DNA from 3 places in the Caproiciproducens sp. CPB-2 genome. Region 1 is predicted to be linked to each of the others. Evidence: predicted binding sites of a transcription regulator. Region 1 holds the regulator's gene; each other region holds the start of a gene.
The links. Region 1 encodes HrcA, which represses chaperone genes, less so after heat shock. Its sites were predicted from a motif close to TGTTAGCACTCNNNNNNNNNGAGTGCTAACA; they were not measured.
Positions count from the first base shown of each region.

Region 2: VXK30_RS09370 (co-chaperone GroES) is a predicted target of HrcA. The motif match lies at 1,765-1,795, and genes of this name have one in related genera.
Region 3: htpG (molecular chaperone HtpG) is a predicted target of HrcA. The motif match lies at 1,469-1,499, and genes of this name have one in related genera.

Region 1 is NZ_CP142860.1:3,273,083-3,276,339, forward strand. Features, by position in the region: gene dnaK (molecular chaperone DnaK) at 1-763, opposite strand, end outside; gene grpE (nucleotide exchange factor GrpE) at 846-1,463, opposite strand; gene hrcA (heat-inducible transcriptional repressor HrcA) at 1,479-2,510, opposite strand; gene VXK30_RS16305 (pentapeptide repeat-containing protein) at 2,745-3,257, shown strand, end outside.
Region 2 is NZ_CP142860.1:1,881,550-1,884,806, reverse strand. Features, by position in the region: gene VXK30_RS09380 (THUMP domain-containing class I SAM-dependent RNA methyltransferase) at 1-732, shown strand, start outside; gene VXK30_RS09375 (diacylglycerol/lipid kinase family protein) at 765-1,667, shown strand; gene VXK30_RS09370 (co-chaperone GroES) at 1,825-2,109, shown strand; gene groL (chaperonin GroEL) at 2,149-3,257, shown strand, end outside.
Region 3 is NZ_CP142860.1:1,064,956-1,068,212, forward strand. Features, by position in the region: gene VXK30_RS05270 (FumA C-terminus/TtdB family hydratase beta subunit) at 1-222, shown strand, start outside; gene VXK30_RS05275 (cation diffusion facilitator family transporter) at 225-1,400, shown strand; gene htpG (molecular chaperone HtpG) at 1,524-3,257, shown strand, end outside.

The sequences.
Region 1 (3,257 bases):
GCAGGTTGATGGAGCTGGAGGTCATGCCGGAAAGCTCGATCTTCGCTTTTTCGGCCGCTTCCTTCAGCCTCTGCATCGCCATCTTGTCGCCGGAAAGGTCGATGCCGGTTTCCGCCTTGAAGGAAGAAGTCATCCAGTCCATGACGCGCTTGTCGAAGTCGTCGCCGCCAAGGCGGTTGTTGCCCGCGGTGGCCAGAACCTCCTGCACGCCGTCGCCCATTTCAATAATGGAAACGTCGAATGTACCGCCGCCAAGGTCGTAAACCATGATCTTCTGGTCCTCGCCCTTGTCGATGCCGTAGGAAAGCGCGGCAGCCGTCGGTTCGTTGATGATACGCTTTACATCAAGCCCGGCAATCTTACCGGCGTCCTTTGTCGCCTGGCGCTGTGCGTCGGTAAAATACGCCGGGACGGTGATCACCGCGGAAGTGACCTTTTCTCCCAGATAGGCTTCCGCGTCGCCCTTCAGCTTCTGAAGGATCATTGCGGAAATTTCCTGGGGAGTATAGCTTTTCCCGTCGATATTGACCTTATAGTTGGAACCCATTTCTCTTTTTATGGAAGAGACGGTGCGGTCCGGATTGGTAATCGCCTGACGTTTCGCGACCTGACCGATCATACGCTCGCCCGTTTTTGAAAAAGCAACAACGGAAGGGGTGGTTCTGGCGCCTTCTGCGTTCGCAATGACGACCGGCTCGCCGCCCTCGATCACCGCAACGCAGGAATTGGTAGTGCCTAAGTCTATGCCTATTGTCTTTGACATACTGTTTACCTCCAAAAAAATAAGTTTAAAATTGAAGAATCAATCTATGAAGAATTTTGAAAATTACCTGAAATCAGCCAAATCAGTTCGCGACCTGCACCATCGCGTGGCGCACGATCTTATCCCCGATTTTGTATCCCTTCTGGAACACCTGCACGACGGTGTTTTCCCCGGCGTTTTCGTCCTCCACATGGGAAACCGCGTTGTGAAGATCCGGATTAAAGATTTCCCCGGCCTCTCCCATCTCGGTTACGCCGAGCTTTGCGAGCGCCCCTTTCAGCTGCACGCCGACCATTTCAACCCCCTTGCGAAGGTCCTCCACGGTGCAGTCCTGCTGCTTCAGCGCCCGTTCAAGGTTATCCGCCACGGGTAAAAACTCCGTGACCGCAGCGGCGGTCGCGTCGGCGTATACCGCCGTTTTTTCGCGTTCCGTCCGTTTGCGGTAGTTATCGTATTCCGCGGCCGTGCGGAGCAAAAGCTCTTTTTGCTTTTTCAGCTCCTCCTGTGCCTGTTCCAGCCGAGCCTGCGCGTCGTCCTTCGGTTTTTCCTGTCCGGCCGGATTTTCCGCCGCCGCAGCCTCCCCGGCGCGGGCTTTTTCCGCCTTAGAGGTTTCCTCCGGCTTGCCCGCAGAGGCTTTTTCGGGCGTTCCGGAAGCTTTCGCCTGCTTTTTATCCACTTGCTCTTTTTGGTTTTTTTCCAAAACAGTGACCCCTTTCTATTCCATATCCAATAGCTCCGTCAGCATTCTTCCGACGGAGCCGGAGAGATATTCAATATTGGAAATGACCTTCCCGTAATTCATGCGCGTAGGGCCGATAATGGCGATCGCGCCCGCGTCCCTGCCGCCGACCGAGTACCGGGAGACCACCACGCTGGATTCGCTCAGCTCGGGCCGTTTGCTTTCCTGACCGATCAGCACCTTCATGCTGTTGGTCTGCTGCATCAGAAGGCGGGAAAGCTCCTGCGGCCGGGAGAGGAAATCCATAATGCGGCGGATGCCCGCCTGCCCCAGCTCGTTGCAGAACAAAAGGTTCATTTCCCCGTCCAGGCAGACCCCCGTCTGCATGGTGTCCTGCGCCACGTCCAGCACCGCCATCAGCGCGTCGCTCATCAGCATCGTCATGTTTCCCAGGGACGCGGCAAGGGACTGGATGTACGCCGGCGTAATGGTGGAAACCGGCAACCCGACCAGCTTTTCGTTCAGCACCCTGAAAAACACGCGCAGGATTTCGGGGGTAATATCGAAATCGCAGTGGAAAACGCGGCTTTTCATGGTGCCCGCGGAGGTCATCAGAATGGCCATCGCGGTCCTTCGGCTGGTCTGCACAAACTGAATGGCGCGGATGTCCGCCGAGCTTCCGCTCGGCGTGGTGGAAACGGCCGCGAACCGGGTCATTCCCGCCAGCGCCCGCGCAACGCCGTCCAGCAGCTTTTCGGGGTCGTACGCGCTCGGCAGCAGCAGGCTGTCGATATAGCGCTGCTCTTCCCTGGAAACCGGATGCTTTTTCATCAGCGTGTCGATATAAACGCGGTAGCCCTTGTGGGAAGGAATCCTTCCCGCGGAGGTGTGCGGCTGCTCCAGCAGCCCCATTTCCGCAAGGTCGCTCATTTCATTGCGCACCGTCGCGGAGGACACGGTGAAATCAAGGGTGTCGCAAAGCGCCTTGGAACCCACCGGTTCGCCGGTCGCGACATATAAATCAACGACAGCCGCCAGAATTTTCTGTTTCCGTTCGCTTAACTCCAACCCTCTCACCTCGCCTTTTTATATTTTAGCACTCTAATAGTTCGAGTGCTAAATCTAATTAATAATTTACCATTACTTTACCCCATTGTCAATATAGTATTTGTAAACTCTTTGTGAAATCGTAAATTTCTGTTCTTTCGGCAGGCGGAGGACCGCCGCTTTCCATTTTTCAAGAGTTATGATAGAATAATTTCATATCAAACAACCCTGATTTTGATTGGAAATGGAGACACGATGGAACAGAATGCATTCGGCGGCAAATACGCCCGCCTGATCAAAGATCTGGAGCCGGACTGTGAAAAATGCAGCGGCCTGTGCTGTGTGGCGCTGTACTGCGCAAAAACGGACGGTTTTCCGGCCGATAAAGGCGCCGGAACGCCCTGCCAATATTTAGCGCCTGATTTCCGCTGCGGGATTCACGCCGATTTGAAAGAAAGAAAAATGAGCGGCTGCCTTGCTTACGAATGCCTGGGAGCGGGACAGAAAACGACACAAATTGATTCCTCCGGCGGAGACTGGAAGGCAGACCCCGGTCGGGCGGAAACGATCTTTCAGACCTTTTCCGTCCTTTTTCAGCTCCACCAGATTTTATGGTACCTCATAGAAGCGGCTTCCCTGACCTCGGACGAAAAGACGGCGGCAGCCGTTGACGCTCTTATCAGGGAAAATCAGCAAATGACCCGATTGCCCCACGGCAGCCTTTTGAAGCCGGGCATTGCCGGACACAAATCAAAAGCGGACAATCTA
Region 2 (3,257 bases), 1.4 Mb from region 1:
TGGTTCGAGGAGACGGGAACGCTTTTTCAGGTCCAGTTCCTGATCATGAAGGATCAGGCCAGCATTATGATCGATACCTCCGGAGAGGGGCTTCACAAGCGGGGATACCGCGCAAGCTCCACGGAAGCGCCGATTAAGGAGACGCTTGCCGCCTGTATGGTACATCTTTCCCGCGTGCGGCACGACGCGAATTTTATCGATCCGTTCTGTGGTTCCGGCACTCTTCTGATCGAGGCCGCCATGTACGCGCTGAATATCGCGCCGGGTTTGCAGCGTCATTTTTCCGCCGAACGCTGGGACTGTATCGATAAGAGCCTTTGGCAGAAGGAAAAGGTACGCGCGCAGAGTGTGGTCCTGCGCGACGCTCCGTTTACCGCTCACGGCTACGATATTGACGGCGCGGCGGTCACGCTCACGCTTGAGAACGCGAAAAAAGCCGGGGTTATCTCCCAGATTCATGCGGAAAAACGGGGGATAGAGGATTTCACGCCGGTGGGCGAATACGGCTGCGTGATCTGTAACCCGCCCTATGGGGAGCGCCTTTTGGACATGCGTCAGGCGGAAGAGCTTTACAGGACCATGGGAAGTGTCTTTGAACGCAGGCATGGATGGAGCTACTCGATTATCAGCCCGGACGAGACCTTTGAAGATTGTTTCGGCCGCAAGGCCGACCGGCGCAGAAAGCTTTACAACGGCATGATTAAATGCCAATACTACATGTATTTTAAATAACATTCCTCAAATCATTTCAGCTGGAGGCTATCATGCGGTATGTATTTATTGTGAATCCCGTCGCCGGTAAAAAGAATGCTTATGATACCGTTTTTCCTGCTATCCGCGAATATCTGGACGCGAGCGGAATCGAATTCTCCTGCTATCTCACCGAGAGGCCGAAGCACGCCACAGAGCTTGCGGAAACAGAGAGCGGGAAAGGGGACCCGGTCCGGATTTACGCCATCGGAGGAGACGGGACGCTGAGCGAGACGGCGGCCGGCGCCATCGGGAGAAAAAATGCCGAGGTGGGAATTTTTCCATGCGGTTCCGGCAATGACTATATCAAAACCTTTGGGAAGCCCGCAGACTTTTTATCCTTGAAAAAGCAGTTGAAAGGGCACTCCCGCCCCGTGGATATGATTCACTCCAACGGGCAGTATTCCATTAACCTTTGCTCCGTGGGACTGGACGCCAGGGTCGCTTTTGAAATGGTGAAATTCAAGGACATTCCCTTTATCAGCGGGCCCATGGCCTATAATCTGGCTCTTGCAAAAGTACTGGTCGGCAGGCTGGGCGAACCGCTGGAGATTCTGATCGACGGCGGCGCAAGGTTTAACGGCACTTACCTGTTTGCTCTGGCCGGCAGCGGAAAGTATTACGGCGGGGGCTTTTGCGGCGCGCCGCAGGCTGTTCCGGACGACGGGCTGCTGGATTTTGTGCTGATCAAAAAGCCGCCCGTGTATCAGATTCCGCCGCTGATTAAAATATACAAGAACGGCGGGCACCTGGAATCCGAGAAATTCAAAAGCCTACTGACCTTTTGCCGGGGAAAGAAAATGGAAATCACAGCGCCGAATCTGGCCGTCGCCAATTTTGACGGCGAATGCGCCACAATCAGAAATCTTCGTTTTGAGGTGGTTCCGAACGCGGTTAATTTTATTGTGCCGGTTTAAAAATCCAAAAAATTCACAATAATTGTAAATAATTTATGAAATTGCATTTTTTTAGAAAAAAGCACTTGATTTTCCGAACATAAGTATATAAAATATATCTTAGCACTCTGGGGATATGAGTGCTAAAACAAATCAATTATTTGAAGGAGGACATATTATGACTATTAAACCATTGGCAGACAGAATTTTAATTAAGATGGAAGAAGCCGAGGAGACCACGAAGAGCGGGATTCTTCTTGCCGGCTCCGCAAAGGAAAAGCCGCAGATTGCGGATGTGATCGAGGCAGGACCCGGTGGCGTCGTGGACGGCAAAGAAATTAAAATGTATGTGAAAAAAGGCGACAGAGTCATAACAAGCAAGTATTCCGGAACCGAAATCAAGATCGACGGTGAGGAATTTACCATCGTACGCCAGAGCGATATTCTTGCAGTCGTAGAGTAATTGACAGACATCATAAATTGATATTGGAGGAAATAAACAATGGCTAAACAGATTATTTACGGCGAGGATGCCAGAAAAGCGCTTTTAAGCGGTATTAATCAGCTTGCTGATACAGTGAAAATCACCCTTGGCCCGAAGGGCAGGAACGTCGTTCTCGACAAAAAATTCGGCGCTCCCCTCATTACCAACGACGGTGTCACCATTGCCAAAGAGATCGAGCTGGAAGACGCTTTTGAAAATATGGGCGCTCAGCTTGTTAAGGAAGTCGCGACAAAGACAAACGACGTTGCCGGCGACGGTACCACCACGGCGACTCTGCTTGCGCAGGCCATTATCCGCGAGGGCATGAAAAACGTAACCGCGGGCGCCAATCCGATGGAGGTCCGCAAAGGCGTACAGAAGGCCGTTGACGCTGCCGTAAAATCTCTGGCGGATCATTCCAAAAAGGTTTCCGGTTCCGAGGATATCGCCCGTGTTGCAACGATTTCCGCTTCCAGTGATTTTATCGGCAAGCTGATTTCCGAAGCAATGGAGAAAGTGACCTCCGACGGGGTCATTACGGTGGAAGAATCCAAAACGGCCGAGACATACTCCGAGGTCGTAGAAGGCATGATGTTCGACCGCGGCTATATTACCCCTTATATGGTAACAGACACGGAAAAAATGGAAGCCGTTATTGATGATGCATATATTTTGATTACGGACAAGAAGATTTCCAATATCCAGGAAATTCTTCCGCTTCTGGAAAAGATCGTACAGTCCGGCAAGAAGCTGGTCATTATTGCAGAGGACATCGAGGGCGAGGCTCTCACCACCCTGATCCTGAATAAACTGCGCGGCACCTTTACCTGTGTCGGTGTAAAGGCTCCGGGCTTTGGCGACAGAAGAAAAGACATGCTTCGCGATATCGCCGTTCTGACAGGCGGTCAGGTTATTTCCGAAGAGCTGGGACTGGAGCTCAAGGAGACCACGATTGAGCAGCTCGGCCGTGCGCGCCAGGTGAAGGTGGACAAAGAGAACACCATTATTGTCGACGGTTCCGGCAATAAGGATGAGATCAAAGCAAGGGTATCCCAGATCCGTTCCCAGATCGGGACCACAACCTCCGACTTCGACCGCGAGAAGCTGCAGGAGCGTCTTGCCAAGCT
Region 3 (3,257 bases), 1.2 Mb from region 1:
GGCGGACGCTCTTCAGAGGTAGTAGACGCTATCCGGCGCAACCAGGCGGTGTATCTGTGCGCGATCGGGGGCGCGGGGGCGCTTGCGGCGAAATGCGTCCGTTCCGTCAAGGTCCTTGCGTTTGAGGACCTTGGCTGTGAATCCGTGAAAGAGCTGCAGATAGAGGATTTTCCGCTGTTTACGGCAATCGACTGCTGTGGAGGCAGCCTTTTTGAGGTGTAGCTATGTTTCAGTTTTTAATTCGCTTGTTTGTGAAGGATTATCAGAAAACGGATGACAGCAAGGTGCGGGAACGCTACGGGAAATTTTCCGGCGCGGTCGGGATTGTGACGAATATCCTGCTGTTTCTCATGAAGATCACAACGGGGATTCTTTTTCACAGCATCGCGATCACCGCGGACGCCATCAACAACCTGTCGGATTCCGGCTCGGCCATCGTTACTCTGGTCGGCTTTAAGATGGCGGGAAAGCCCGCCGACGAGGAGCATCCGTACGGCCACGCGCGCATTGAATATCTTTCCGGCCTGATTGTGTCGTTTGCCATTCTGATGGTCGGCTTTCAGCTGGTTCAGAGTTCCTTCGATAAAATTCTGAACCCGGAGGACGCCGAATTCAGTCTGGTTTCCATCGGCGTGCTGGTTCTGTCGGCTTTGATCAAGCTGTGGCAGTGCCTGTTCTATAAAAAGGTCGGCGGCACCATCGGCTCCACCACCGTTTCCGCCAACGCGGCGGACAGCCTGAACGACGTGTTTTCCACCCTGTCCGTGCTGGCCGGTATCCTCATCACCTATTTTACGGGCTTTAACCTTGACGGATACATGGGTGTGATCGTCGCCCTGCTCATCATGATTACGGGCGTCCGGCTGATTGTCGAAACCAGCAATCCGCTTCTGGGGATGGCCCCTACCAAGGAACTGGTGGATGAAATCTACGCCAAAATCATGAGCTACAACGGGATTCTGGGGATTCACGACCTGAATGTCCACAATTACGGCCCCATGCGCTGCTTTGCCTCCGTTCACTGCGAGGTCTCCGCCGAACAGGATATCATGGTGAGCCATGATATCATCGACAATATCGAACGGGATTTTCTCAGCGAAAAGGGAATCCACCTCGTGATCCACCTTGACCCGATTGTGACGGACGACGAGCGCACCAACCAACTGAAAAAGCAGGTTATGGAGATCATCAAAGGGATTTCTCCGGAAATCAGCATGCATGATTTCCGTGTGGTGTGGGGCACCACCCACTCCAACCTGATTTTTGACGTCTGCGTTTCCTTCGCGTTCCCCCTGAGCGACAGCGAGCTGACCCGGCGGATTACGGAGGAGATCAGTAAGCTCGACCCGACCTATTTTGTGGTCCTTACCGTCGACCACAGCTATGTTCCGGAGCCATAACGCGCCGCCCGCAACAAAAAATTAACAATTCACCTACTTGCATTTTTTAGGGGCTTGTATTAAAATACTTTTAGCACTTAAAACAAGAGAGTGCTAAAATTGATGGACAGAGGTAGGTTGATTATGGCAGTAAAACAATTTAAAGCGGAATCCAAACGCCTTTTGGATTTGATGATCCATTCCATTTATACCCATCGCGAAATTTTTATGCGCGAGCTGATTTCCAATGCCAGCGACGCCATTGACAAGCTTTATTACCGGACGCTGAGCGACGGCGACACCGGACTGAACCGGGATGATTTCTGCATTCAGATTATTCCGGATAAAGAAAACCGCACGCTGACCATTACCGACAACGGCTGCGGCATGACGAAAGAGGAACTGGAAAACAACCTCGGCACCATTGCCAAGAGCGGCTCTCTGAATTTTAAAAAAGAAAACGAGCAGAAGGAAGATATTGAAATCATCGGCCAATTCGGGGTGGGCTTCTATTCCGCGTTCATGGTCAGCGAAAAGGTAACCGTCGTCAGCAAGCCGTACGGCGGGGAAGAGGCTTACCGCTGGGAAAGCAGCGGCACTGCGGGTTACACGATGGAGCCCTGCGAAAAGGAAGGCCACGGCACCGAAATCATTCTGAAGATCATGCCGAATACGGACGACAACAATTACGACGAGTATCTCGATTCCTATACCATCCGGAACCTTGTCAAGAAATATTCCGATTACATCCGCTACCCCATTAAGATGGACGTAGAAAAAAGCCGTCTGAAAGAGGGCAGCAAGGATGAATACGAAACCTATACCGAAAACGAAACGCTGAACAGCATGGTCCCCATCTGGCGGAAAAATAAAAATGAGATCACCGAAGACGAGTACAATGAATTTTACAAGAGCAAATTCATGGACTACGTCAATCCGATCAGGGTGATTCATTCCAGCACCGAGGGCACCGCAACCTATAACGCCCTGATGTTCATTCCCGCCAAGGCGCCGATGAATTTCTACACCCGCGATTATGAAAAGGGCCTTCAGCTTTACTCCAACGGGGTGCTGATTATGGACAGGTGCGCGGACCTGCTGCCGGATTATTTCAGCTTTGTACGCGGCCTTGTCGACTCTCAGGACCTTTCGCTGAATATTTCCCGCGAAATGCTGCAGCATGACCGCCAGCTGAAAATCATCGCCGGACGTCTGGAAAAGAAAATCAAGTCCGAACTGGAAACGATGCTGGAAAACGAGCGCGAAAAATATGAGGAATTCTTCAAGAATTTCGGCCTGCAGCTGAAGTACGGTATTTATCAGGATTACGGCATGCATAAGGATGTCCTGCAGGACCTGCTGCTGTTCTACTCCTCCGGCGAAAAGAAGCTGGTCACGCTCAAGGAATACGTTTCCCGTATGAAGGAGGACCAGAAATATATTTATTACGCCTGCGGCGAAACCACGGATAAGGTGGATATGCTCCCGCAGACCGAGGCTTTGAAGGACAAGGGCTATGAAATCCTTTATCTGACCGACAATGTGGACGAGTTCGCCCTGCGGATGCTGATAAAGTACGATGACAAGGAGTTCCGTTCCGTTTCCGCCGACGACCTGGGGCTGGAAACCGAGGAGGAAAAGAAGGAAGCCGCAAAGCAGGTGGAGGAGAACAAGGACCTGCTGACCTTTATGAAGGATGCTCTTGACGGCAAGGTCAAACAGGTGATCCTGTCGCAGAAGCTGAAAACGCATCCGGTATGCCTGTCCACCGACGGCGCGATCTCCATCGAGATGGAAAAGGTGCTCAACGCCATGCCGACGGATGAAAAGGTCACGGCGCAGCGGGTGCTGGAAATCAACGCGAACCATCCGGTTTTC